Regions from separate parts of the Paenibacillus sp. PK1-4R genome, predicted to be linked through region 1. Evidence: riboswitches for the same ligand, from Rfam matches in the RefSeq annotation. Region 1 holds a riboswitch; each other region holds the start of a gene.
What was found. A riboswitch is a leader RNA that binds a small molecule or an ion and turns the genes downstream of it on or off. The one in region 1 is predicted to bind cyclic di-AMP.
Positions count from the first base shown of each region.

Region 2: another riboswitch for cyclic di-AMP. It lies ahead of QNO02_RS06960 (HAD family hydrolase); the one in region 1 lies ahead of QNO02_RS00525 (C40 family peptidase).
Region 3: another riboswitch for cyclic di-AMP. It lies ahead of QNO02_RS10230 (C40 family peptidase); the one in region 1 lies ahead of QNO02_RS00525 (C40 family peptidase).
Region 4: another riboswitch for cyclic di-AMP. It lies ahead of QNO02_RS17415 (3D domain-containing protein); the one in region 1 lies ahead of QNO02_RS00525 (C40 family peptidase).

Region 1 is NZ_CP126535.1:106,750-112,894, forward strand. It holds gene QNO02_RS00505 (4a-hydroxytetrahydrobiopterin dehydratase) at 176-472, shown strand; gene rbsK (ribokinase) at 516-1,499, shown strand; gene QNO02_RS00515 (c-type cytochrome) at 1,577-1,933, opposite strand; gene QNO02_RS00520 (GNAT family N-acetyltransferase) at 2,084-2,578, opposite strand; gene QNO02_RS00525 (C40 family peptidase) at 2,934-3,404, opposite strand; cyclic di-AMP (ydaO/yuaA leader) riboswitch at 3,408-3,545, opposite strand; gene QNO02_RS00530 (hypothetical protein) at 3,791-4,642, opposite strand; gene QNO02_RS00535 (M1 family metallopeptidase) at 4,653-6,145, opposite strand, start outside.
Region 2 is NZ_CP126535.1:1,653,970-1,660,114, reverse strand. It holds gene QNO02_RS06980 (zinc ribbon domain-containing protein) at 1-109, opposite strand, end outside; gene QNO02_RS06975 (organic hydroperoxide resistance protein) at 323-742, opposite strand; gene QNO02_RS06970 (Nramp family divalent metal transporter) at 1,142-2,437, shown strand; gene QNO02_RS06965 (HAD family hydrolase) at 2,575-3,258, opposite strand; gene QNO02_RS06960 (HAD family hydrolase) at 3,452-3,850, opposite strand; cyclic di-AMP (ydaO/yuaA leader) riboswitch at 3,966-4,141, opposite strand; gene QNO02_RS06955 (glutathione peroxidase) at 4,512-4,991, shown strand; tRNA gene QNO02_RS06950 (tRNA-Leu) at 5,139-5,221, opposite strand; gene QNO02_RS06945 (urease accessory protein UreF) at 5,648-6,145, shown strand, end outside.
Region 3 is NZ_CP126535.1:2,324,430-2,330,574, forward strand. It holds gene QNO02_RS10205 (YkvI family membrane protein) at 1-8, opposite strand, end outside; gene QNO02_RS10210 (xanthine phosphoribosyltransferase) at 213-794, shown strand; gene QNO02_RS10215 (hypothetical protein) at 892-1,221, shown strand; gene QNO02_RS10220 (hypothetical protein) at 1,341-1,559, shown strand; gene QNO02_RS10225 (carboxymuconolactone decarboxylase family protein) at 1,701-2,030, shown strand; gene QNO02_RS10230 (C40 family peptidase) at 2,103-2,567, opposite strand; cyclic di-AMP (ydaO/yuaA leader) riboswitch at 2,573-2,704, opposite strand; gene pelA (pectate lyase) at 3,124-4,086, shown strand; tRNA gene QNO02_RS10240 (tRNA-Leu) at 4,225-4,309, shown strand; gene xynC (glucuronoarabinoxylan endo-1,4-beta-xylanase XynC) at 4,456-6,145, opposite strand, start outside.
Region 4 is NZ_CP126535.1:4,024,544-4,030,688, reverse strand. It holds gene QNO02_RS17425 (ABC transporter substrate-binding protein/permease) at 1-1,219, shown strand, start outside; gene QNO02_RS17420 (amino acid ABC transporter ATP-binding protein) at 1,206-1,928, shown strand; cyclic di-AMP (ydaO/yuaA leader) riboswitch at 2,147-2,343, shown strand; gene QNO02_RS17415 (3D domain-containing protein) at 2,346-3,017, shown strand; gene QNO02_RS17410 (polysaccharide deacetylase family protein) at 3,122-3,913, opposite strand; gene lpdD (prenylated flavin chaperone LpdD) at 4,068-4,409, shown strand; gene QNO02_RS17400 (PspA/IM30 family protein) at 4,521-5,192, shown strand; gene QNO02_RS17395 (DUF350 domain-containing protein) at 5,288-5,689, shown strand; gene QNO02_RS17390 (DUF4178 domain-containing protein) at 5,713-6,145, shown strand, end outside.

The sequences.
Region 1 (6,145 bases):
CCATGTAGTTGATTGGATTTTGAAGCTTGTCCGTGGTAAGATGTTAGTCGTGAAATGGGCCAACCGCATGGCGGTGAGCCTGGCCTTTGAGGTTGCTGTTGATAGCGCCGAAGGTGTCGGTGGTTATACGGACTCACGTCTGTAATGTACCATCCTATGGGGAGGAAGATAACGCATGGTTTTTTCGCAAGAGGAAGTCGAAGCTCATCTGGGAAGGCTGGAAGGCTGGGAACTGGAAGAGGGACGGTGGATTGTACGTAAATTCGTGTTTTCCAACTACATGAAAGGGATTGCATTTGTGGATGAGGTCGCTGCGATCTCGGAAGCATTCAATCATCATCCTTTTATTACGATTGATTATACAACGGTTACGCTGCGTCTCACGTCATGGGATGCGGGTGGTATCACATCTGTAGATATCAAGGAAGCAGGGCAATATAACGAAGCTTATGACAAAATGAGGTCGGAATAACGGGTCAGTTATTATCGCGCGGCCAGAAGTGAGTGAACCATACATGTCAGACTATAATCAGAAACAACCTCTTATTGCTGTCGTAGGCAGTCTCAATATGGATCTCGTGGTGAAGACAGACACGATTCCGGAAGAGGGAGAGACGGTGAGCGGTGAGGAGCTGCATTATCTCGCTGGTGGCAAGGGGGCGAACCAGGCTGTTGCCGCTGCGCGTCTGGGTGGACAGACTACGATGATTGGTGCGGTGGGATCGGACGGTTTTGGCGAACGTCTGCTGCACAGTCTGACGAAAAGTGGTGCAGATGCCTCGCAGGTTCGCATATTGGAAGACACGGTTACAGGGACGGCTTCCATCTGGCTCTCTCGGGGAGACAACCGGATTATTGTTATTCCTGGTGCGAATGGGCAAGTGGTGCCTGAGATGCTGGAAGAGGCGGATACGGTAAAAAGCCTGACTGCAGCCGCAGCGGTGCTGCTTCAGCTGGAGATCCCGCTGCCAGCGGTTACCCGCGCCGCCCAACTGGCGGCTGAAGGCAGCGCACTGGTGGTGCTCAACCCGGCTCCCGCGGTGCCGGGTCTGCCGCAGGAGCTCCTGCGGTGCGTCGACGTTGTCACGCCGAACCGCAGTGAGCTTGCCGTGCTTACCGGCCGGGATCATCTCCGGCCGGAAGACCTGGATGCGGCGGTCGCAGAGCTCGCCGCATCCCTCGGGGCCGCTGTCGTCACGACGCTCGGCCCCGAGGGGGCTGTGTACGCGGCGGCGCCTGGCGGCCGCGTACAAGCAGGGCGTGCCGGCGCTTGCCGTGCGCCCGGCTACGCCGTAAGCGCCGTCGATACGACCGGCGCTGGCGATTGCTTCAACGGCGCGCTGGCAGTAGCCCTCGCGCGCGGTGAGACTTTGGACGCGGCCGTAGGCTTTGCCATGGGTGCGGCCGCGTTATCCGTGACAAAGCTCGGCGCCCAGTCCGGGATGCCGTACGCACGTGAAGTTGAGGCCTTTCTGGCTGAGCATGCCGCAGATGCCTAATAATTGGTATAACAAAGAGGCTCTTATTCTCCCAAAAGGGGATTAAGGGCCTCTTCATTATGTAGTGCGTGCAGAGATTATTTCTTCTCCGACAGCCACATGGCGATATTTGCAATCTCTTCATCCTGCAGTTTGCCCTTGAAGGAAGGCATACCACCTTTACCTTTGACAATCGTAGAATAGATCTTCTCCAGATCATCCTGGCTGCCGATATTGGCCAGAGCAGGTCCTACGCCACCTTGAAGCTGATCCCCGTGACAGGAGATACAATTGGCTTTGACCAGTGCTTCAGCCTGTCCGGCATCCAATGTTACTTCCGGCATGGTTGGCTTGGCTTCTTCAGCCACTTCTTCTTTCCCTGGAAGCGTAAACATTAAAACAATAGCTAAAGCGCATGCTGCAAAAAATACTCCGCTCATGATCCATTTGTGCATCCCTTATGTCCCCTCCAGAATGAAAGATCATCTAACCTGAAACTATCCATATCATTATAACGGAACCTGTACTGACATCATAGCATTTTGTGGGAATTTTTTGAACTAATCACATAACAAGGGGCAAATTTAGTTGTTTTGCAATGGATTCTAACCGCGAGGCCCTTCATAAACCATACAGTGAAAGGGCTTCAAGCCGCTTGGGGTCTGTCGTTCGTATGTATCTTGGGTGACAAATCCACTCTTCAGATAGACTTGAATGGCACGAGCATTCCAAGTGAGTACTTCCAGATCAATCTCGTTCGTGGGATTTCGGCGAATGGCTTCCTGTACAATGGCAGTGACAAAAGCTGTCCCTTGACCCTGACCACACAGCTCTGGATGCATGCCAAGGCCAATCCGGGTTACCCCTTCAAGTGGGAAGTATTGAGCAAACCCACATATACGATCGTTCTGATCCAGGACGATCGCATATTGCTCCTGCCGCAGCTGTGCATCTCCGAATTCCACTTCCAGAGCTTTCATCTGGTCCCAGGGGAGCCAGCTGTAGATATTGTAAGGCGGGTCATACTGCCAACTGCAGATAAGCTCCGCATGTTCTTCTCGCATGGGTACAACGTGAAACGTCACAGGGGTTTCCTTCATACACCTGCATGCTCCTTTCCTTGAAACAGAACTCTTTGTCCACTCTACAAAAGAGATGTTCATTTAGCAAGTCTTCCTTCTCAAGAAAAAAAATGAAACAAAAGTTCCGGTAATTCCGTTTATATTATAACGGGATGGGTAAAAACATCATAAGGGCACGGACGAACGAACGCAAAATGAACCTGTTGATGTCGCAGGATATGCCCTGAGTATAACTTGCAACATGCATAAGGATTGAAGCACAAAAAAACCGCCGGATACATTCCTGCGGAGAATGTATCCGGCGGTTCTGTTATGCTTCTTGCTTCGTTCCAGTATGGTTAATGGTTACAGCATCATGTTGCTCAGCTTGTCCCTAGTCAAGGGCCAGTGATTCATATGCGTCCGTGCTCATAATCCGTTTCGCGCCAACATAACGATTGGCCCAATAGCTTTCACTCAATGCACTGATCGTAACGCCTTTGGAAGAAGAGGAGTGTGCGAACTTTCCATCCCCTACAAAGATTCCTACATGTGATACGCCTTTACCTGTTGTATTAAAGAACACCAGATCGCCAGCTCTCATTTCCATGCGTGATACGGAATCGCCCATGTCGAATTGGGAACTGGATTGGCGTGCCAAATCAATACCCAACTTGTCGAATACATACCGTGTAAATCCGGAGCAGTCAAAGCCGTTAAGCGTTGTTCCCCCACTTTTGTATGTAGTTCCCATTGCTGAATCAATTACTGTGTCCATCTTTGAATCTGCGAATGCGCTACCTGCACCAAGCGATAAAGCGAATGTGATGCTAAGTACAGCTGCGGTTAATTTCTTCTTGAACAAGAGATATTCCCCTTCCAACGCCTGCGAGGTTAGCTTAAGGATTCGGTTGAAGGTCCCCTATGATCCCTCTGTAGCAAGATCAATTCACCCATAACTGGTTCCCCCGCTTCCCAGGTGCCAGGAATTTGGCTATGCTAGTTATGCACCTGCGAAATCAAGAAATGACGATTTAATTTTAAGTAGTTACAAATATGAATGTAAAGATTACAAAGTTGTTACTAAAAACTCACTGCGATTATTGTAACAGAGGAGTACGGCTTTGGCAACGTTTAGCAACAAATTTAGCAAAAAAAACCTCGACCTTTGACGGGGAAAGGTTGAGGTTTGCCTATTTATAAGTACATATTAGGCCGTGAGTTTAACATACGATGGTAACAATTTTTAAACTATCTGCTCTCACCTTTGGATATTTTGGACTGCCATAATCGGAAATGGCTGCATATTTTCCACAGACTTAATAGACATCTAGCAAGTGGATACGTCTGTTGTAGTATAAGTCCGGTAAGTCCCGTTAATAACCATGAGGCTGAAGTGAATGACCCAAAGACGAGCAGGTGTACTCCGCCCAGCAGGAGTGCAATGCCGATTACAGCGATGAGATGACGCAGTGCAATCCAGAGTGCTTTGAGAATACCGTGAGCCCCGCCTTCTCCTTCTGGTGCCGACACACCGAACTGCATGTAGAGTATGGCATGGTGGATGATCCAACCATATACAATCCAGGCAGCAACATAAGGTATACCAGGCAAAAGTAATTGAAGGGAATGAAATCCGTCCATGAGAATCGAGTAGAGCTTCGGTAAGAGCCAGTAGGCGGGCAGAAGTATCAATAAAGTACGTATGGTGTGGAGCAGTAGCATCGGTTTCCACAGATTTTTGATTCCGCGGACAAAGGGGATGCGCTCTTCTGTAGAATTAAAGTGCTGAAGTGAGTAGAGCAGTCCTGCCTGAATGAGGGGGCTGATCAACATGCGAACCAGCAGCATGCCCCCTAGAATCCACAGATAACGATGAACCTCCGGATGAGTAGACAGGTTAAGTTGACTTTCCATTTTAAACAAAAGTGTACTCAGCTCCCCGGCATCAGAATCTGGATAGCGCAGGAGTAGGGGGATGACCGCCGATTGTACCATTCGATAGAAGAAATATCCCCAAATGAGCTGATAGAGAAATAAGAGTGCGGCAATGAACATATGCTGACGGACGAGAAACCAGCCTTCACGTATTTTTGCTTTCACCGTTTCCACCTCACCATGACAGACCTCCGAATATGGCTTCTATTAGTTTGGTTACACTCATGTTCCAGCGGGACTTCGTCCGCTCATCCAGTCCGGATTTCAGGAAATTGTTCATATGGCGGTTCTCCAGCACGATCGAGTACAGGGGATCGGTCATGGCCCAGGATACGGGGGATGTGTGAGTTAATTTATAGGTGATGCGATCTTCTTTGCCATTCCATTGCTTGGTGAGGATATGTCCGTCTTCAAAAGCAATGCGAACAGGAACGGCGTTGTAATCACTCCCTTTTTTTGCGATCGTCACGGATGACTCGTACAATGTTTGACCGTCTTTCTGTACGGGCGTAACACGAATCTTCTCTACAGCAAAGTCAGCCATCCCGTTACCATAGACATATTGATCAAAATAATCAGACCAGGAAGTGCGGGTCACTTGTTCCACAACGTTCTGAAAATCAGCCGAAGTGGGATGTTTGAAGCGGTACTTCTTCACATAGGTAGAGAGAATGCGTTCCATCGTTTTCGCCCCGACTTGATGTTCGATCCCAAGCAATACAAGCTTGCCACGTGTATAGACATTGGCTGCATACTCATTCTGTGAATCAAACTTCCAAGATTCTTGTGTTAAGGATGACGGAGACGTAACCAGTCCCGATTGTACCGGCAGATTCGGAATCAATCCGTATTCCTGCTCCATCAGTTTGTCTTCTGCATAAGAGGTGAACCCCTCATCCAGCCAGGCTTCCTCGAATTCGTTGCTGGCAACCATGCCGTAGAAGTACTGGTGTCCGATCTCGTGGACTACGGTACGTTCCAGGTCATAACCTGGGGTAGTATCATCGGCTCCAAAGGCCGTAACTAGCGTAGGGTATTCCATACCTCCAGCACCGTTCCCCGCTTTGGGTGGAACTACGATGGATAAGGTTGCGTAAGGATATGGGCCAAACCATTTGCTATAATTGGCTAGTGCGGCCTTCGCGGCGTAGAAATAACGTTCTTTCAGATCCTGATGAGCAGGGTCCAAATATAACTTGATTCGTACACCAGGCACATTGGGTGCAGAGAAGGGTTCCTCGGCGTAGACAAAATCCGGTGAAGCTGCCCAGGCGAAATCATGCACATCATCGGCATAGAATTGATAGACCTTTTCTCCGTTCTTCACCACGGCTTGTTGCGTCGGAAATCCGGTAGCAGCAACTTTGTATGTTTCAGGCACCCGAATACGCACACTATATATACCGAAGTCGGCGTAAAACTCTGAATTGCCATGGTATTGGTGCAGATTCCAGCCTTCCGTTGTTCGTCCACGCCTGCCCACAGGTTCATAGGCACTTAATTTGGGAAACCATTGACCAGCCATGACAAAATCATCAGCAGTTCCCATCCGGGCAAAAATCTTTGGCAGATTCACTTCGAATCGGGTGTGGAGTGTAATACTTTCCCCGCCTTTGACCGGTTTGGGTAAACGTACTTTAATGAGGGTGGTGTCCTTGATATTTCCGT
Region 2 (6,145 bases), 1.5 Mb from region 1:
ACATCTTGCTCAGGCCTGCTCCTGACATGGAGACTTCCTTAATGTTACAATCCGTGCCCCTGCATTTCGTACACACAAATCGCCGCTCGATCATCTCTTCAATACTCATCTTCGTTCCCCCTTTATGGAATGTGTAGCATGAAGTGGGAGTGCAATTATGTAAAATAGTACGCGATCTGGCATCTAATCTCCTGCATCATGTCCATATATTATAATCAACACAAAACCCTGCCGATTGCCAGCAGGGCTTTGTAGTCGAACATCAGGTATCTGGGACGATACCCTGCTCTATATGTTCCCTTTACTTGCCGGGAGTCAAATCTTAGACTACGTTTAAAACAACATCAATGTTGCCACGTGTTGCTTTCGAATATGGACAGAAATCATGCGCCTTGCGGGCCAATTCCTCTGCTTGACTATGATCTACACCAGGCATGCTAACGTCCAGACGAACAGACAGCTGGAAACCGTCATCCGAAGGGTCTTTACCAATGGATACGTTACTTGTAACGACCACATCCTCCAATTTCACACCTGCTTTGCGTGCTACATTGGCAAGGGCACTTTCATAACATGCTCCATATCCAGCGGCAAAAAGCTGCTCAGGGTTAGTACCTTCACCACCGGAGCCACCAAGCTCTTTTGGCATTTTCAGATCATGCTTGAGTACGCCATCCGAAGAAGTCACGGAACCTGTACGTCCACCTTTAACTGTCGCTACTGCTGTATATAAAGCTTCCATTAAGAATCTCTCCCTTATCCATATAGTTTTTACTGCCTTCCTTTCAATTTAAACTTCTGGCTCATTTTGAAACGCAATTTTGTATCTTTATCAGCTTTTACAACTTTATTATTTTCATGCATTTCAATGCGATGGCTGTATTTTCCCTATGTTTGGGTAATATACGAAGGGGCATCTGAAAGCTGCAACCGAAATTTTGTGCCGATACATAAAAGTTGCACTAGACAAAAACAATTGAAGGAGTACAATGTAACAATAAACATAAAAATTTAGATATATCATGAGCGGTTTGTCCCGCATCAATATCTCAAAATCAATAATTCAAAGTCAGGTGATTATCGTATGAGTAAAAAAAATCCGTTCAACGCTCCTTCAAGAGAATCATTGTCTACTGCGGGCATGGCCCCTTCCCTTGGAGAAGCGCATAGTTCAATGAAAGTTCCGCAGAATGCTGCATGGTGGAAGAAATTCCTCGCCTTTGTAGGCCCAGGATACCTTGTTGCCGTAGGTTACATGGACCCCGGGAACTGGGCAACAGATATCGCAGGCGGCTCACAGTTCGGGTATACCTTGTTATCCGTTATTCTGTTATCGAACCTGATGGCCGTTGTCCTTCAGTCGCTGGCTGGCAAGCTCGGCATCGTCACTGGACGGGATCTGGCTCAAGCCTGTCGTGAACGATTCAGCATGCCTGTTGTCATGATGTTATGGATACTGTGTGAGCTTGCCATTGCAGCTACCGATCTGGCTGAGGTCATTGGTTCTGCCATCGCGTTAAAGCTGTTATTTAACATCCCCATGTTATACGGCGTTATCATCACCGCAGTTGATGTACTCCTGATTCTTGTGCTGCAAAACAAAGGCTTCCGCGCTTTGGAAACTCTCGTCATTGTGCTCATGGCAACCATTGCCCTCTGCTTCGGTATTGACCTGTTTCTGGCGAAACCGGATATGGGAGGTGTGCTCCACGGTTTTGTGCCAAATGTCGAGATTCTGCAAAACCCGGCCATGCTCTATATTGCCATTGGTATTATCGGAGCAACCGTGATGCCGCATAATCTGTATCTGCATTCTTCCATTGTGCAGACCCGTCAGATCGAACAGACACCACAGGGCAAAAAAGAAGCCATTCGGTACTCGACCATGGATTCTACAATCGCGCTGACATTGGCCCTGTTCATCAATGCAGCCATCCTGATTGTATCTGCTGCTGTATTCCACAGTGCTGGTATGACACAGGTTGCCGAGATCGCAGATGCGTACCATCTGCTGACACCTCTATTGGGTACTACGGTTGCAAGTATTCTGTTCGGTGTGGCGCTGTTAGCATCAGGTCAGAACTCCACCCTTACAGGTACACTCGCTGGGCAGATCGTTATGGAAGGTTTCCTGAACATTCGAATTCCGGCTTGGCTGCGCAGACTGGTCACACGTCTGATCGCCATCATCCCGGCGGTAATTGTCACAGCCATTGCAGGAGAACATGGCACAGAAGAACTGCTCATTTTGAGCCAGGTCGTGCTGTCTCTTCAATTACCCTTTGCTGTAATTCCCCTGGTGATGTTCACGAGTGATAAAAAAAGCATGGGTGCATTCGCCAACAAATTGTGGCTCAAAATCATATCATGGGTCATTGCCGCGATTATCGTTGTGCTGAATGTATATCTGATCATTCAGACGATTCGGTTATTCTAATCTCGTTCTTATCGACTAAATACTAAAAAGGCTGATCAACTGCGGTATTCTATACCCAAGTTGATCAGCCTTTATTGTTGCAATACAGCAACATGTTTCCTTTTATAATAAAACGCTAAACTCTAATAAACAATTATCTAATCCTGATTGGGCACCAGTAATGGCAGGAGTTCATCCAATGAATTAACAGTCCAATCCGCACGTTCGTCATCCGATCGGTCTGGCTGGAATCTTCCGTAACCCTGCATAATCCGAATTGTACGCATGCCCAGCTTCCGAGCAGGTATAATGTCGTTATCGATCCGATCGCCGATCATGACGGCTTCCTCCGGTTCACAACCGGCCTGCTTCAAGGCCACAGCGTATAACTCAGGGTCTGGCTTGGACACTCCTTCTTCAGCCGAACACGCCAGAACATCAACATACTTCCGCAAGCCGTAGCTCTCCAGTCTTTCTTCCGTTCCAGGACTCTGATTGGCAATAATGCCAATACGATAATACCGTGACAACTGCTGAAGAACGGAATCCGCTGAAGGAAAAGGACGTTCAAGATCTTTTTGAAACTTCAGCTTGTCCTGAATCTGTTTCTGGTGTCCCTCGTCTTCAACGAATGTGTGAATCGCCACTCTCATAGGCCATTGCTCATATTTTCGGTAACAGTTCGCGAACAGTTCGCGTACCGCCTCAATCTTTACCGGATATCCCAAAGCACAGGCTTCACGGACGAACTGTCCGATAATATCATCAACCGGCTCCCATTCATCCACCAGCGTATCTCCAACATCAAAAAACAACCATTTCAATCCACCTACATCCGGCACGCCAATTCCTCCTTGTAAGCCACAGGTGATTCCTGATCCAAATCTAAAAGTTCGTGTTCAAAAAGTCTTGAACTACCTTTAAAACCATAAAAAAGAAGACTCACCATCATGCATGAGTCTCCTCAAATTTCCGTTTATCGATACATTCAATTATAACAGGCACCTTACACCTGAGCAATCACAAGCTATGGCATTACCCATTGAGGAGAAAGCCAACTTCCCCATTGAGCGAATATACAATCCGGTCTGCGCCCATGCCCCGATAGATGCCCTTAGGATGACTCTGCTCTGTAATGACGCACAGGGATTTCGATGTCCATGAACGGCAGATCTGTAAATAACGACAGGTCAGATTCAGGCTGTTCTCGAAAATAAACACGTTGCCTACGCTGCCCTGCGGCAAAAACCATTTTTGAGCTGCAGCCGTATTCATGCGAATGACATGTTCTACTCCGATTCTACGGAGTCTGCGCTCTTCCCCTGCACTGTTGGTTAGAACGGCAAACGGCATTTTTTTGTACATCAGCAATTTGATAAATTTGCGTCCTGCTTCATTTGGAGCAGTCACTAAGATCATCTCAGTATCCATCATTCGTTCCTCCCTTGGCGTGAAAAGACAACAAAAAAGAAGCGTGGGGGACCAAGGCCTCCCGAACGCTTCTTAAAGAACCCATGGCGAAAACGCCATGAACCAGCGTACGGCTTGTTGCCTCTCCCTTTAACGCTTACGAGGTTAGCTGACGGATTCGGGCGCGAGAGTCGCCCTATTTCCGGCTGTCACCGGAAAATTCACCCCATGAATGCCTACTGTCCTGGACAGCGCATTCTGTTGGTTCCCCCGTTTCCCACTCATCAATGAATGGAAACTCAGCGATTAAAACATCGTTCGTATATCTTAAAATAAGATCGAGCGATATTATCGTTTGTTTCGTTTTTCAGGTACAATTTAGTTTAAATTGAAATTACGTTATGAATCATACACCCGCGCCATGTCGGTGTAAAGTCCGCACAGATCACCGAATCGACAGATTTTCGGCAATACTCACATATAATAGCGCTTACAACAAGGTCATACTCTATCCTTCTCTTTAAATCTATCTAATTCTCACTCTGACGAAAATCACTACGCATTTCATTCACGCATTCTGCACAACTTGCCTCTTTTGATTCATTTAACACCATATTAGTTTTGCATTATTTAATTGTAACCAATATAATAAGAGGTATCAGATGATATCATGGAGGCGATTTAGATGACAGTCTACGATTACAAAGTGAATACCCTTCGCGGTCAAGAAGTTGAAATGTCCGACTACCGTGACAAAGTGTTACTGATTGTGAATACTGCAAGCTCATGCGGCCTTACACCTCAATTCAAAGGTCTGCAAGAATTGCAAGACAAGTTCAAGGATGCGCCATTTGAAGTCCTTGGTTTTCCAAGCAACCAGTTTGCCCAGGAAAAAGGATCTTCCGACGATATCGCCGAGTTCTGTCAGATGAATTATGGCGTGAGCTTCCCTATGTTTGAGAAAATTGATGTGAACGGCTCAAGCGCTCACCCTCTCTTCCAGCACCTTAGCACAGAAGCTCCTGGCCTGCTCGGCTCCAAAGCAATCAAATGGAATTTCACCAAATTCCTTGTGGATCAGAACGGACAGGTAATTAAACGTTATGCTCCCAAAACAACACCGGACAAGATTGAAGAAGATATCAAGAACTTGCTGCAAAAATAATACATTGGCCACCCGTAGCCGGAAGGTAGAGCAGCATTGCCCCGGTAATGGATGGCCTTTTTTATCAACTTTGATGTCAAACTGTTCAAAAAGACAAAAAAAGAAGCCTTCCATTAATGGAAAGCTTCTTTTTAATCGTTCATATGATGCGGTCGAGAGGACTCGAACCTCCACGGGCATACGCCCACTACCCCCTCAAGATAGCGTGTCTGCCATTCCACCACGACCGCATGTCGTAAATAATCGGCAACAGAATTGATTATACCGGGTTCAGAACCAAAAGTAAAGTATTTTTTAATACTTCTTTTTCAGCTAGGCATTTTCATCAAAAATCGCATAATCTCGTCATCTTTACCCTTGAACTGCATACATTAGATTTGATCCCCTCCTTTCCGGATTGAGCTGATCTTATTGATTCATTTATATCTAGTCCTCCCTAGACTTCGCAGATATTTAACTTTAAATGTTATATAAAATAACACAAATATTGAATTCCAGATTTAAATACATTAAATTCAACTGATACTATTGACAAAAAGCGGACATTTATGGGATGATAACTATCATATAATTCGGATTTTTAAACATAATGCAAACAAAAAGGAATATAAATGTCACTTTAAGTGACATTTAACGAACACAGGAGGCGAATGATTGTGAACCGTGGGAATAAGCTGCTCGATTATGTCAAACTGCTTGATTCCTCTATTCAGGTTGGAGGGTTCACCCATTCCTTCGGCATGGATATCCATATCAGGGAGGGTACCATTCGTAATGCTGAAGATCTCGAATCATTCATGCGTTGTCAGTTGCATCCGAGCATCGTTCGTCTAGAAGGTATGGCCATCAAAGGCATCTATACCGCAGCAGATCACAAGGATACATGGCGGATAGCTCTAATCGACAAGCTCGTCCATGTTCAGCGAACCCCTGGAGATCTCAGAGAACAAGCTGCCGCCATGGGTAAACGATTGATCAGACTTGCACGCGCTCTGCACCCCTGGATTGAATTCAGCCAGCTCGAACAGATCTTTGCCAAATACGATTCGGTTGGCTGCCTCTCCACTGTTCACGCCTGGATTAACCACCACCTCGACATCCCGGTCGAGGAGGCGGTCCTTGGTTACCTGCATTCAGCCATGAATGCCTGCATA
Region 3 (6,145 bases), 2.2 Mb from region 1:
TGTTTCATGTGTTTCCCCTCTCAGGCCCCTGTTTAGTTTGGACATGCGGGTACCATGGTACAAGGTATGCTTGACCCACGAAAGTCATGACAATCGATAATGAGCTTTGGCTTGAATTGCGTCCCAAGGAAAGCGCCCAGGCAATTTCGCTTGAACTTATAGATAGATATATGATACTTTTACCTCATAGGATAGGCTTGGGAGGTCAAATCATGGAATTATTGAAACAACGAATTTTACAAGAAGGTGTGGTTATCTCGGATCAAGTATTAAAGCTGGATGGTCTGTTGAACCACCAGATTGATCCTGCATTAACGATGGAGATGGGACGTGAGTTCGCTGCCCGTTTTCGTGAAAGTGGAGTAACTCGGGTAATCACGGTAGAATCCTCAGGGATTCCGGTTGCGTTTGCCGCAGCCTATGAACTTGGGGTGCCACTTGTATTCGCCCGTCGCAAAAAAACACTTCTGGCTGATCCTGATGCTTACTGTGAACGTGTACCGTCCTTTACCAAAGGAATTGTAACTGACATTATGGTATCCCGCGAGTTCATTCATGAGAATGACCGTATTTTGTTCATTGATGATATCATTGCCAATGGCGATGCCGCTCGTGGCGTCATCAAAATTATCGAGCGTTCCGGTGCGGAACTTGTCGGATTCGGCGTTGTGGTCGAGAAAAGTTTTCAGGCAGGGGCACGCACGATTCGTGAACAGGGTATTCCGGTGGAAGCCTTGGTACGCATTCGTTCCCTGAACGATGGTACGGTACAATTTGACGATAACGAAATGTGACATTTTAAAGGAATAGGGCCTATTTTTTGAACTATGCCTTTGCATGACCGCCGATTTCATTTATAATGGGGTTATGTTAGGGAGAGGAGGCAACACCATGGGGAACCAACCGGCAACAGAACAATTTTTCAATGATAAGCTGGCGGAATCGAAAGTTCATTTTGAACGTGCCCTGGATTGTAAACATACGGAATTCGATGACCTTTATCCCTATATGATTGAACATCCTCAATTTTTCTGGTACAAACGCTATGTTGCCTGGTCAGAATTACTGACGATTGTAGGCTTGTGCGAAGAGTTGTCCTTCTCTTGGAAAGAACAATTTACACCGCATCAAGTGGAGTACCTTGAAGAACGTGTGATGTCCGCCAAAGTGCTTGATTTTTGGTTCGAGAAGAACGACAGCAAAGAGCACGCGCAGCGGTAACTTTCAGTCGGGACATAATTTCGAATGACATGACAGTCCAATACAGTCACGTGAGACCTAAATGACATTTCATTTAGGTCTCTTTTTGTAAATAAATTTGGAATATAGGAGCCATGAAGATGATCAGTGATACAGAACTGGACGCCCTGCGTCTGTCAGGTGAGAAAGTAAGAGTAGTACGGGACGAGCTGGAATCTAACGATGTAACCGGGATTGTTGTTGCCTGGGATGGCGAGCAGGTACTTATCCGTCGTCAGAATCGACGTGTCGTTAAGCTGGATCGCAGTTACAAATATCAGCTGTTCAGTGAGCCGCGCCAGAGTCCACTTAGTGAGTAACAGCTTATAATTATGGCAGAGCCATGAGCGTTAAATGTTTGGAATTACCATGATTTCTTGGAATAATTGACTCACTCGGGAGAGAAGATAGGTACAGTGAGGAAGATCTGTAACTATAGCCGAGAGGGTGTGCTACAAGCCATGACATTGATGAATGATAAAGTTCATGCCTACAAGGATCAGATTGGAGCATTAAGCGATGTACTGCCAGGTGTGGTGAAGTCATATCATGAGTTTACGGGAGAATGCTTCCAACCAGGCGTGATTGATGCCAAGACAAAACAGCTAATTGCACTTGGCATTGGATTATTCGCCAACAATGAGGTATGTACCTTCTACCATGTAGAAGAAGCACGTGCCAAGGGTGCAACAGATCAGGAGATTATGGAGACCGTAGCCGTGGCCGGAGCTGTTGGAGGAGGACATGCCCTGTCTCAGGGCGCGATGCGAGTGCAGAAGGCGCTGCATTAATAAGCAATGCAACATACATTTTAAGTACAAAAAAGGCATCCGGTTAATAACCGATGCCTTTTTGTATGTGAATTACATTTTACCTAACATTTTATCATACATAAACTGTCCAGTTACCCGACGTGCTGTTACATAGCGGTCATTGAAGTATGGATTCGATAACTTCGTGATGCTTACACCTTTACTGCTGGAGGCATGAGCGAATTGTCCGCCGCCGATATATACACCTGTATGTGAAATGCCTTTGCCTGTTGTGTTAAAGAACACCAGATCACCTGTCCGAACATTGCTTTTGGCTACCGGAGTACCTGCTTTGGCTTGCTGCTGAGAAGTACGTGGCAATTCAATGCTGTATTTGTTGAAAAGATATCTCATAAAACCAGAACAGTCGAAGCCGGCTACAGTCGTGCCACCCCATTTGTAAGGAATACCTGTCATGTTGTTCACTACGGAGTTGATACTGCTTGCCTCTGTGCTTGTTGCCCCGGATGTAAATAATACAGCTGCTCCAAAAATGGAGATAATCAGTTTTTTCAAAATCAATGTTCTCCCTTCGATGCCTACGGAGTTAGCTAAGGGTTCGGTAGAAGGTTCCCTATATTTCCTATGTATAAGAATAATTCACCCAAATTGGTTCCCCCGTTTTCAAACATGAAACTCGGCAATGAATAATTAAGTTTTTGTAACTATTTGAAACTATATTGCATAAATGCGTAATTGTCAAACCCATTTAAAACCCTTCGTAATACCTCAATGTTAGCGGAATTAAGGTTTTTATATGAAAGAAGGGATTAAGTTTGGGTGTCATTCATGACAAAAACGTCATTATTGATTCGTTTAAGACGAATTTGGATATATAAATAGGTTTGTCATGAGTTAAAAGAACTATCCCGTTATGTAGAATTAGAGAGATTATATTCATTAAGTTGCATATATTGACAAAAATCGATTTTTTGCATATTATCTGATTATCCAATCCACATATTGGATTAAAATTGATTTTATTATGCGATAAATACAAATAAAGGAGGTTTGGGGACGCTTATCATAGGTAAAGTAGAAGTGGCAGATTTATAAAAACGAACATAGGAGAGTGTTACATTTGAAAGCGAAGAAAATAATTACTTTTGTCCTGGCATGTACGATGGTGTTCTCAGCAGTTGGAATGGCAGTTCTCCCTGTAGGGACGGTATCTGCTGCGGATGCATCGGGTACTACAGCGAGTATTTCTGATATTTTGAAGAACCAGCTGCCAGATGGAGGTTGGAGAAAAGATTATAAACAGACAAGTGGAGAGTGGGCGAAGTCCACGATAGACAACAAGGCTACATACTCAGAAATTAGAAGATTGGCGAAGGAATTTAAAAAGACGAATGATCCGCGATACTCCACAGCTGCAATCAAAGGAATTAACTTTTTGATCAACATGCAGTATTCAAACGGAGGATGGCCACAGGTCTACCAAAGCTCCGGATATCACAAGCACATTACCTATAATGATGATGCCATGATTAATGTAATGATCATGCTGGATGAAGTAGCAGCCCGCAAAGGTGATTTTTCATTTATCGACAGCACACTTGCTAACCGCAGTAAAAATTCAGTTGCCAAAGGTGTGGAGGCGATTCTGAATACACAAGTCGTTTCAGGTGGTAAGCTGACAGCATGGGGACAACAACATGATTCCAGTTCCCTTAAACCAGCGAGCGCAAGAATCTACGAAGTGCCATCGCTGACAGCTGGAGAGAGTGTAACGATTGTTAAATTTCTAAAAACCAGACCTGCTAACGCTAAAATTACCGCATCCATTAAAGGAGCTGAGGCTTGGTTTAACAAGGTGAAAATTACGGGTTACAAGTATGAAAGAGCTAATGGAGACAGTAAAATTATCGCAGATTCCAAAGCTGCACCAATTTGGGCACGCTTCTATGAGATCGGAACGGATAAACCAATCTTTATTGGTCGTGACGGGGTAGTTAAATACAAATTAAGTGATATTGATAAAGAAAGAAGAGGCGGTTATGCCTGGTATGGCAACTGGCCTTCCAAGCTGTAATTTGTAGTTAAAGGTAAAGCCCGAATCGACATGGATGTCTGGTTCGGGCTTTATTGTTATTATTTTCAGTGTTGACATGATAGATTCCACATGATATATTATTTCTTGTCGCCGATATTGATGACGGAGATACAATATGCGGTCGTGGCGGAATTGGCAGACGCGCACGGTTCAGGTCCGTGTGGGCTAACCCCCCGTGGAGGTTCGAGTCCTCTCGACCGCATCTAACAAAAAGACTCCTTAAGCTAATGCTTAAGGAGTCTTTTTTTGCATTTTTTGATATAACACTAACTTTAGACTTGAGTATCCAAGAGGTTACTACTTAGCTGCTCTTACAGCAAATGGTCTTCCATCAGCCATATGGAACTTTTATTGCGCTGCGGTAACATTAATGCTGTCAATATTCGGTCCTTCCGATCCGGTGGTAACCACTTTCAATGTATTGGTCCCCGTGTTCATGGGGACCTGTATTGTTTTTTCAACCCAAGTGGACCAGCTTCCCGTAGCCGGAAAGGGTTCGTTGCTGATGACTTTGGTTCCGTTCACAAAAATGTCGAGGTTCCGTGTTCCACTTTCCAGCGCATAACGAAACTTTACGTTTTTGGTACCTGTTGTAGCGTTATTAATGCCGTTCCATTGAATGGCTGAACCAGTCATCGCATTAAAGTTAACATACCCGGAGCCAGTGTAACCGGGGTAGATTGTTTCAATGGCAGCTTCCGTAAGTGACGTTCCGGTCTCAGCTTCATACGTAGTGCCACTGCCTGTATTCCCGCCGCTATTTCCGCCAGTAATGTTGGCAACAAATGTTGTTACGCTCTGAGGCGGGAGCTGTGCCGTGAAGGCTCCATTGGATACGGTAAGCGGGGTTCCGCTTGCCAGGTTTCGACTGCTGTCCGTAATCCATGAGGACACAGTGGAGGCATTACCATTCTGCAGAACGAATTTTTGGCTTGTGGCTGAAGTTCCACGGTTAATCGCCACGACGACAACTTTGTTATCACCTTTGTAGGCTGAGACAAAGGTGTTCGTATCCGGATTTTTCGTTGCGTCGACTCGCAGGTAGCCTGGACGCACGAATTTGGAGAAATGAGCCATATTATATCCGCGTTTGCTTATGGTACCGTCCTCTTTCATCGGACCATACTGTCTGCGGATGTACCACCACACATAGGCCTGGAAATCACCTTCTACCATGGCATTGTGCATGTGATAGGAAACGTCCAGTGCTTCAGGCCAGCGGTCTGCTGAGTTGTTGTCACTATTCGGAACGTACACCTCAGTCATCCACAGTTCTTTACCGGCTCCTTTTTGCTTAAAGAGAGGGTAGGCAAAATTCGAAATCTGGGTTCCATACGTATGTGCTCCCAGTATGTCCATGTTGGCAAGTGCCTGCGGGTCATTCAGGATTGGGTCGGATATATTCTTTAAATACTGGAAGGATTCAGGCGCCATGACTCTGGTACCTTGAATGGACCCGGCATTTTCTTTCATGAATCGAAGGATCTCTTGTGGAGTCCACCAGGTCCAGTCATGAGCATAATCCGGTTCATTTTGCACAGAAATGGCATACAGATCTACGCCGTTATTTTTCATGTAGGTTACAAAGTCGTTCAGATGTTGCGCATATGCGGCATATTTGTCGTATTTCAGACGTTTGGCATTGGTGTCCCCATTGCGGTTGAACGTTTCAACCATGCTGCTTGGAGGATTCCATGGGGATGCAAATACGATAGCCCCTTTTTCAATAGCCCGTTTGGCTGTGGCAACTTCACGATACCAGTTATTAGAATCCGGATCGACGTAGATCCTGAGAATTGAAAAGCCTAACTGATTCTGGTCATTACCAAAAGCAGTTTCACGTTGAGCGGGAGTCAGATCACCAATCCAGGCAGGAAGGTTAATGCCCCCAAAGCCCTTAATCAGTTGTTTTTCCGAGGACAAATTAATGTTGGCATCGCTGGCTGCTGACACATTAGTCGGGGTTAACATCAAAGGCAGGGCTGTTAAACAGGCCAAAAGAACATTAATCGTCTTTTTTAGTTTGAATTTCACTACT
Region 4 (6,145 bases), 3.0 Mb from region 1:
GATTGAGGATATGGGCTTTGACGGTCTTCTGCCTTCATTGCAAAGCGGGCGTGTTGATCTGGTGATTTCAGGTATGACGCCGACGGATGAGCGGAAGAAAAGTATCGATTTTTCCAACACCTATTATAAATCAAAACAAGTGATTATGGTTCGCAATGTGGATAAAGACAAATATCCAACTATGGCAGAACTTGAAAATGCGAAGATTGGCGTCCAGAAAGGCTCCATTCAGGAAACGATCGGACAGAGTATTCCAGGAGCGAAGCTTACTGCGCTGGATAAAATCTCGGATATTGTGCTTCAACTGCAAACAAAACGCATTGACGCGGCAATCGTTGAAGATACCGTTGCTGCAGGTTATCTGGACGATATCATTGGACTTGCTGCTGCTGTTCCGGACGAAGAGCAAGCAGAAGCCGCAATCGGGATTCGTAAAGGTAATACCGAGCTGCTAGCTGCAGTAAATGGAACACTGGAGCGATTGAAAAGTGAAGATAAAATCAATCAGATGGTGACGGACGCCAGCCTCTTGATGGCGGATAAAGCGAACAAATCACAAAATATTTTCCAAGTATTCTGGGAGTACAAAAGTTTCTATGCTACAGGAGTAGGATACACACTTCTGTTGTCCGCACTGGGTGTTATTTTCGGGGTAATTATCGGATTAATCATCTGTTTGTTCCGTTTGCATGACGCTGCAATCTTGCGCTGGATCGGTACTGCTTACGTTGAAGTGATTCGTGGCACACCGATGCTGGTACAATTAATGATTATTTACTATGGTTTTTCCCTGAGCTTTGGCATTAACTTTACTGCACTTCAGGCAGGTATCATTACACTTTCAATCAATAGTGGTGCATATCTGGCGGAGATTTTCCGTGCAGGTATCCAAGGTGTGGATCGTGGTCAGTTGGAGGCAGCGCGTTCCCTCGGAATGGGCAGAGGTGCAGCAATGCGTTACATTATATTGCCACAAGCCTTCAAAGCTGTATTACCAGCGATCGGTAATGAATTTATAACTATCATCAAAGAATCCTCCATTATCTCAGTTATCGGTATGGTGGATATTATGTATCAGGCAAGTGTAGTCAAAAACATTACGTATCAAGGCTTGAGTCCATTTTTGATTGCAGCAGCCATCTACTTTGTAATGACGTTCATTTTGTCCAAGCTGCTGGGACGACTGGAAAGGAAGTTGAGTGCAAGTGATAGACGTTAGACAATTACACAAATCTTATGGAAATAACGATGTGCTTAAAGGCATTAACGTGACAATTGGCAAAGGTGAGGTTGTCGTAGTCATCGGCCCTTCCGGTTCAGGTAAAAGTACTTTCTTACGTTGTCTGAATCTGTTGGAACAGCCTACCTCGGGTGAGATTGATTTTGAAGGCGTGTCAATCACTGATCCGAAGCACAACATTAATGCAACTCGGGAAAAAATGGGCATGGTGTTCCAGCATTTCAACCTGTTCCCACACAAAACGGTACAGCAAAACATCACGATTGCTCCAATTAAAGTGAAGAAACAATCCACTCAGGAAGCGGAGAAAATTGCTGCTGATCTGCTTAACACCGTGGGCTTGTACGATAAAAAAGATACATTCCCGAATCAGCTGTCTGGTGGACAGAAGCAGCGGATCGCCATTGCTAGAGCATTGGCCATGCAGCCGCATGTGATGCTGTTTGACGAGCCTACTTCGGCACTGGACCCCGAGATGGTCGGTGAAGTGTTGGATGTCATGAAACGTCTTGCAGAAGGCGGGATGACGATGGTCATCGTAACACATGAGATGGGTTTTGCACGTGAAGTGGGAGACCGGATCCTGTTCATGGATGGCGGGGTTATTGTAGAAGAGGGAACACCTGATGAGGTGTTTGGAGCACCAAAAAATTCACGTACACGTGATTTTCTTGCGAAAGTACTCTAAACGAAGTGATCAAATAGCGTTACTGACTTCGAGTCGGTAACGCTATTTTTTATGGATAATAATCACGTATGAATTCGAAAAAGTAACTATTCTGTTACCAAATGTAAAGTATCGGATCTCCCAACTTTTCTAAAGTATCCAGTATTCTTAATTATGCTTACATGCTAAAAAACCATTTGGTAAGAATTACTACAAGTTCAGGTTACAAAATTGTGATATATTGAACTCTGCCGAAACTTCCGGACAGGGAGTGCGGGGGATGTAACGATGCAGATTGTGCAGGGGGAAGATCTACAGCACACTGCTTGGGGTGAATTAGGGGTACATAACGTTTTAAATGTAATGAAGAACCTATAGGGTGGGCTCCTCATCCGAATCCGACAACTAACTTCGCAGGCACAATGAGGGAGGAAGACCATGATTAACAAGAAACGTATAGCCAAAACAGCAGTAGCATTATTGACAACAGCAATGCTCATTCAAGCCGTTCCGGCTCACGCCGATTCAGTTCATGTGGCCAAAGAAGGGGATACCTTCTACACCTTATCAAAACAATATGGAGTAGCAATGAACACGTTGGTTAAAGCAAATAACGACATTTCACCTTACAATATTTATGGTGGTTTGAAAATTACGATTCCCGGTAAGGCAAACAATGTAGCTGCCGCGGCGACGGAGAGCAAGACCCAAGCCAAAACGGTTACTACAGCAAGCTTGGACGTTAACGCAGATAACAAAGTGGTTCAAGCCTGGGGTAAAACATTTGATTACAGCAAAGCTGTGAACGTGAAAGCAACGGCATACTCTGCAGATCCGTCTGAAAATGGAGGATGGGGTGCAGTCGATTATTTCGGAAATGACCTTGAACTGGGTACGATTGCAGTTGATCCAAGTGTAATTCCACTCGGAACCAAAGTACTGGTAACTGGTCACAGCCATCCAGGATTGCCAAAACAGGCTTTTGTAGCCACAGCGCGTGATGTGGGCGGTGCAATCAAGGGTCACCGGATTGATATCTTTATCCCGGGTAGCAAACAGTCCGTAAGCACATTTGGTTTCCAGGATATCGAGCTGTACATTCTTAAGTAGAAAGTAAATTACATCTAACGAATTCAAACAGGGTGTCTGCCAGTCGCTAATTTGCGATTGAACAGCACCCTTTTAATATTGCATTATTTGCTATCACGGTCATCTTAATCTTTGGCCTTTGGCAATCCCAACATCTCGTCCAAGGTGACCAGTTCATATCCCCGGTTACGCAGTTCTTCAATTATTTCAGGCAATGCCTCAATCGTACCGTTCAGGTTAGATCCCACACCGCCTCCTGCATGTTGCAAAACGATGGAGCCAGGTTTCACGGCAGATAGGATGTTATCCTTCACCTCTTCCTTGGAGAGGCCTTTCCAGTCCAGTGAGTCAACGTTCCAGTTTACAATGCTATAGTGTTGTCTAGCAGCCCATTGCAGCTGTTCTTCATTAATGTCTCCATAAGGCGGCCGAATTATCTTGGGCGTATATCCCGCCAAATGTCGAATAATATCCCCGGTATGTAAAATTTGTTTGCGAAAGGCATTCATCGACAGCTTACTGAATTCAGGATGATTGTAGCTGTGATTACCAACCATATGCCCTTCCTTAACGATGCGTTTCACCAGATCCGGATGTTTCTCAGCACGACTACCCACGATGAAGAATGTAGCTCTGACATTGTATTTCTTCAATACATCCAGCACTTGTGGAGTAAACCGTGGATCAGGTACATCATCAAAAGTCAGTGCAACCTTCTTTGTTGAAGGACCATTGGTTTTGAACGTATCGGCATATTTTTGACGTAACTGTCCCAATGTCAGTTGTTCTTCTTCCGCAGAATCCGAACCTGATACTGATTCACTTGGCGGGCTTGAAACATCCCGCGATGAAACTGGAGCATGATATCCTCCGAGAAAAATAACGATAACCATCAGCATAATGAGGCGTACGCGCATAATAACGGCCTCCTTTTCCAAAATGACGTTCTTCTTGGTATGCCCGGGGGTTTCATAAAATATGCGTAGTGTGAGAAGTTTCATTGCGGATTTAGCTTATGACAGCCATAATTCCTCCATATATAACATATAGAAAAGGATAGGTGGATAGGATATGAGTACATATGATTTGAAATCCATACGTTTACAGGTGATTGAAGCAGGAGAGGATAAGGTTTTTCTCGTTACCGGAGGAAAGGCGCATATTGGCGCCGTAGCCACGTTCTACGTGGATCATGAGCGCGTCAGCGGGACGACGGTACATATTCCTGGGCATAAGGAACAAGAGCTGTGTGAGCGGCTTGCCCGAAAGGCTGCCCTGCAGCTGAAAGTAACCGTTACGGTGATCATGGGTATTCATTTTGATTCCATCACGCGGATGCAGATCGACGAAATCGTGCAGACTGCAGAGAGGTTGATGGAGGATCATTTGAACAAAGATAAACGAACTTCCTGACATAAGAGCCATCGAATGTTTTGATTTTATTTGCTAAAATTGAAACGAGTTGTAGATTGTTACGTATGTATGTTTATATACGATGTAATATCGACTAGGAGGAATAACATAATGTCCATTTTCAAACGTTTGCGTGATCTAACCATGTCTAACATCAACTCCATTATTGACAAGGCGGAAGATCCAATCAAGATGACAGACCAATATATCCGTGACATGCAAGAGGATCTGGAAGATGCGGAGAAAGCAGTAGCTCAACAGATCGCCATTGAGAAGAAATTCAAGCAGTTATTCGAAGAGCAGGAAGCTCTTGTGAAGAAACGTGAAGAGCAGGCGCATACGGCGGCACGTGCTCAGAATCTGGATTTGGCTCGACGTGCTCTGGAAGAGAAAAAGGCTGCTGAAGAGAAGATGGCTGAGTACAAAACCAGCTATGACCAAAACAAGGCTTCTGCAGATAACCTGCGTGGCAAGCTCGACGAGATGCGTAAGCAACTGACTCAAATGAAGAACAAACGCGAAACACTGGTAGCCCGCTACAATGCAGCAAAAGCCCAAACGGAAATCAACAAAGCGTTGAATGGGTTTGGTTCTGATACTGCAAGTGCTGGTATGAAGCGTATGGAAGAGAAAATGATGCAGATGGAAGCACAGGCGGAAGCAAGTAACGAAATGTCTTCCAAAGGCAAGTCTTTGGATGAAGAGTTCGAGCAGTTGGGTAAAGATCAGGCTGTTGAAGACGAACTCGCAGCATTGATGAAACAGTACGATAATAAGAACTAATACCTTGGTTGTCAGCAGGGTTAACCAGCGGAGGAGAAGAGTATTTCTCCTTCGCTTTTAAATGCGGTTCATGTTGATATGTGGGGGCTGTGTAAATGGATTTGAATATTTTGGCGATGCTGGTCTGGACCGGATCTGGTTCGGTTTTGCTGTTTGTCTTGATGTATGTAGATTCACTGTTTACGAAATATAAGGATTTTGCTGAAGTTAAGGCGGGCAATATGGCCGTTACTACACGAATGGTTATGAAGTTATTTGCACAAGGATATGTACTCGCTACGTCCATTTCTACGGCTGGTCATCTTGGAGAAGCATTGTTGGTCTCCGTTGTATCCTTTATCATTTTGTTGATTCTGGAGAGTGTTGTACACTTTATGATTCGCAAGTGGGCCAATCTGGATCTGGATACGGGAATTCAGCAAGGGAAGACAGGATACGGGTTGTTCTCTGGCGCTTTACATATCGTGGGCGCACTGATTATTGCAGCTTGTTTATAAGATAAGGAACAGGAGTAATTCTCATGAGTGTATGGAAACGAATTAAAGGAATACTAACAAAACCTGAACCACCGCAGGCAGAGAAAACGATGCTTCAGCTTGCACCTGGTGATATCTGTGAGGTTTCTCTGGTCACTTATGAAGTCGTTGGTCGGGTACAAAATCGCGCTAGAAATGCAGTTGTGCTCACGCTGCAGGATGGTACCGCATTTCGATATTTGCATATCGAAGAACGGGAACTCACACGTTACGCTCTATATACACCAATTGATGGCAGGCTTGATGCACCTGATGAGGTGCCCACATTGCTGGACCTGGATGGACGCGCATTTCATCTGGAGGAAGAGTATGGAGGCATGGTATCAACGGCAGGTAGAACTCCATATGGCCAGGCTGGAGAACAATTGGTATGGCAGTATCAGTCGGATGATAATATGCTTCTTCGGGTGGAGTGGC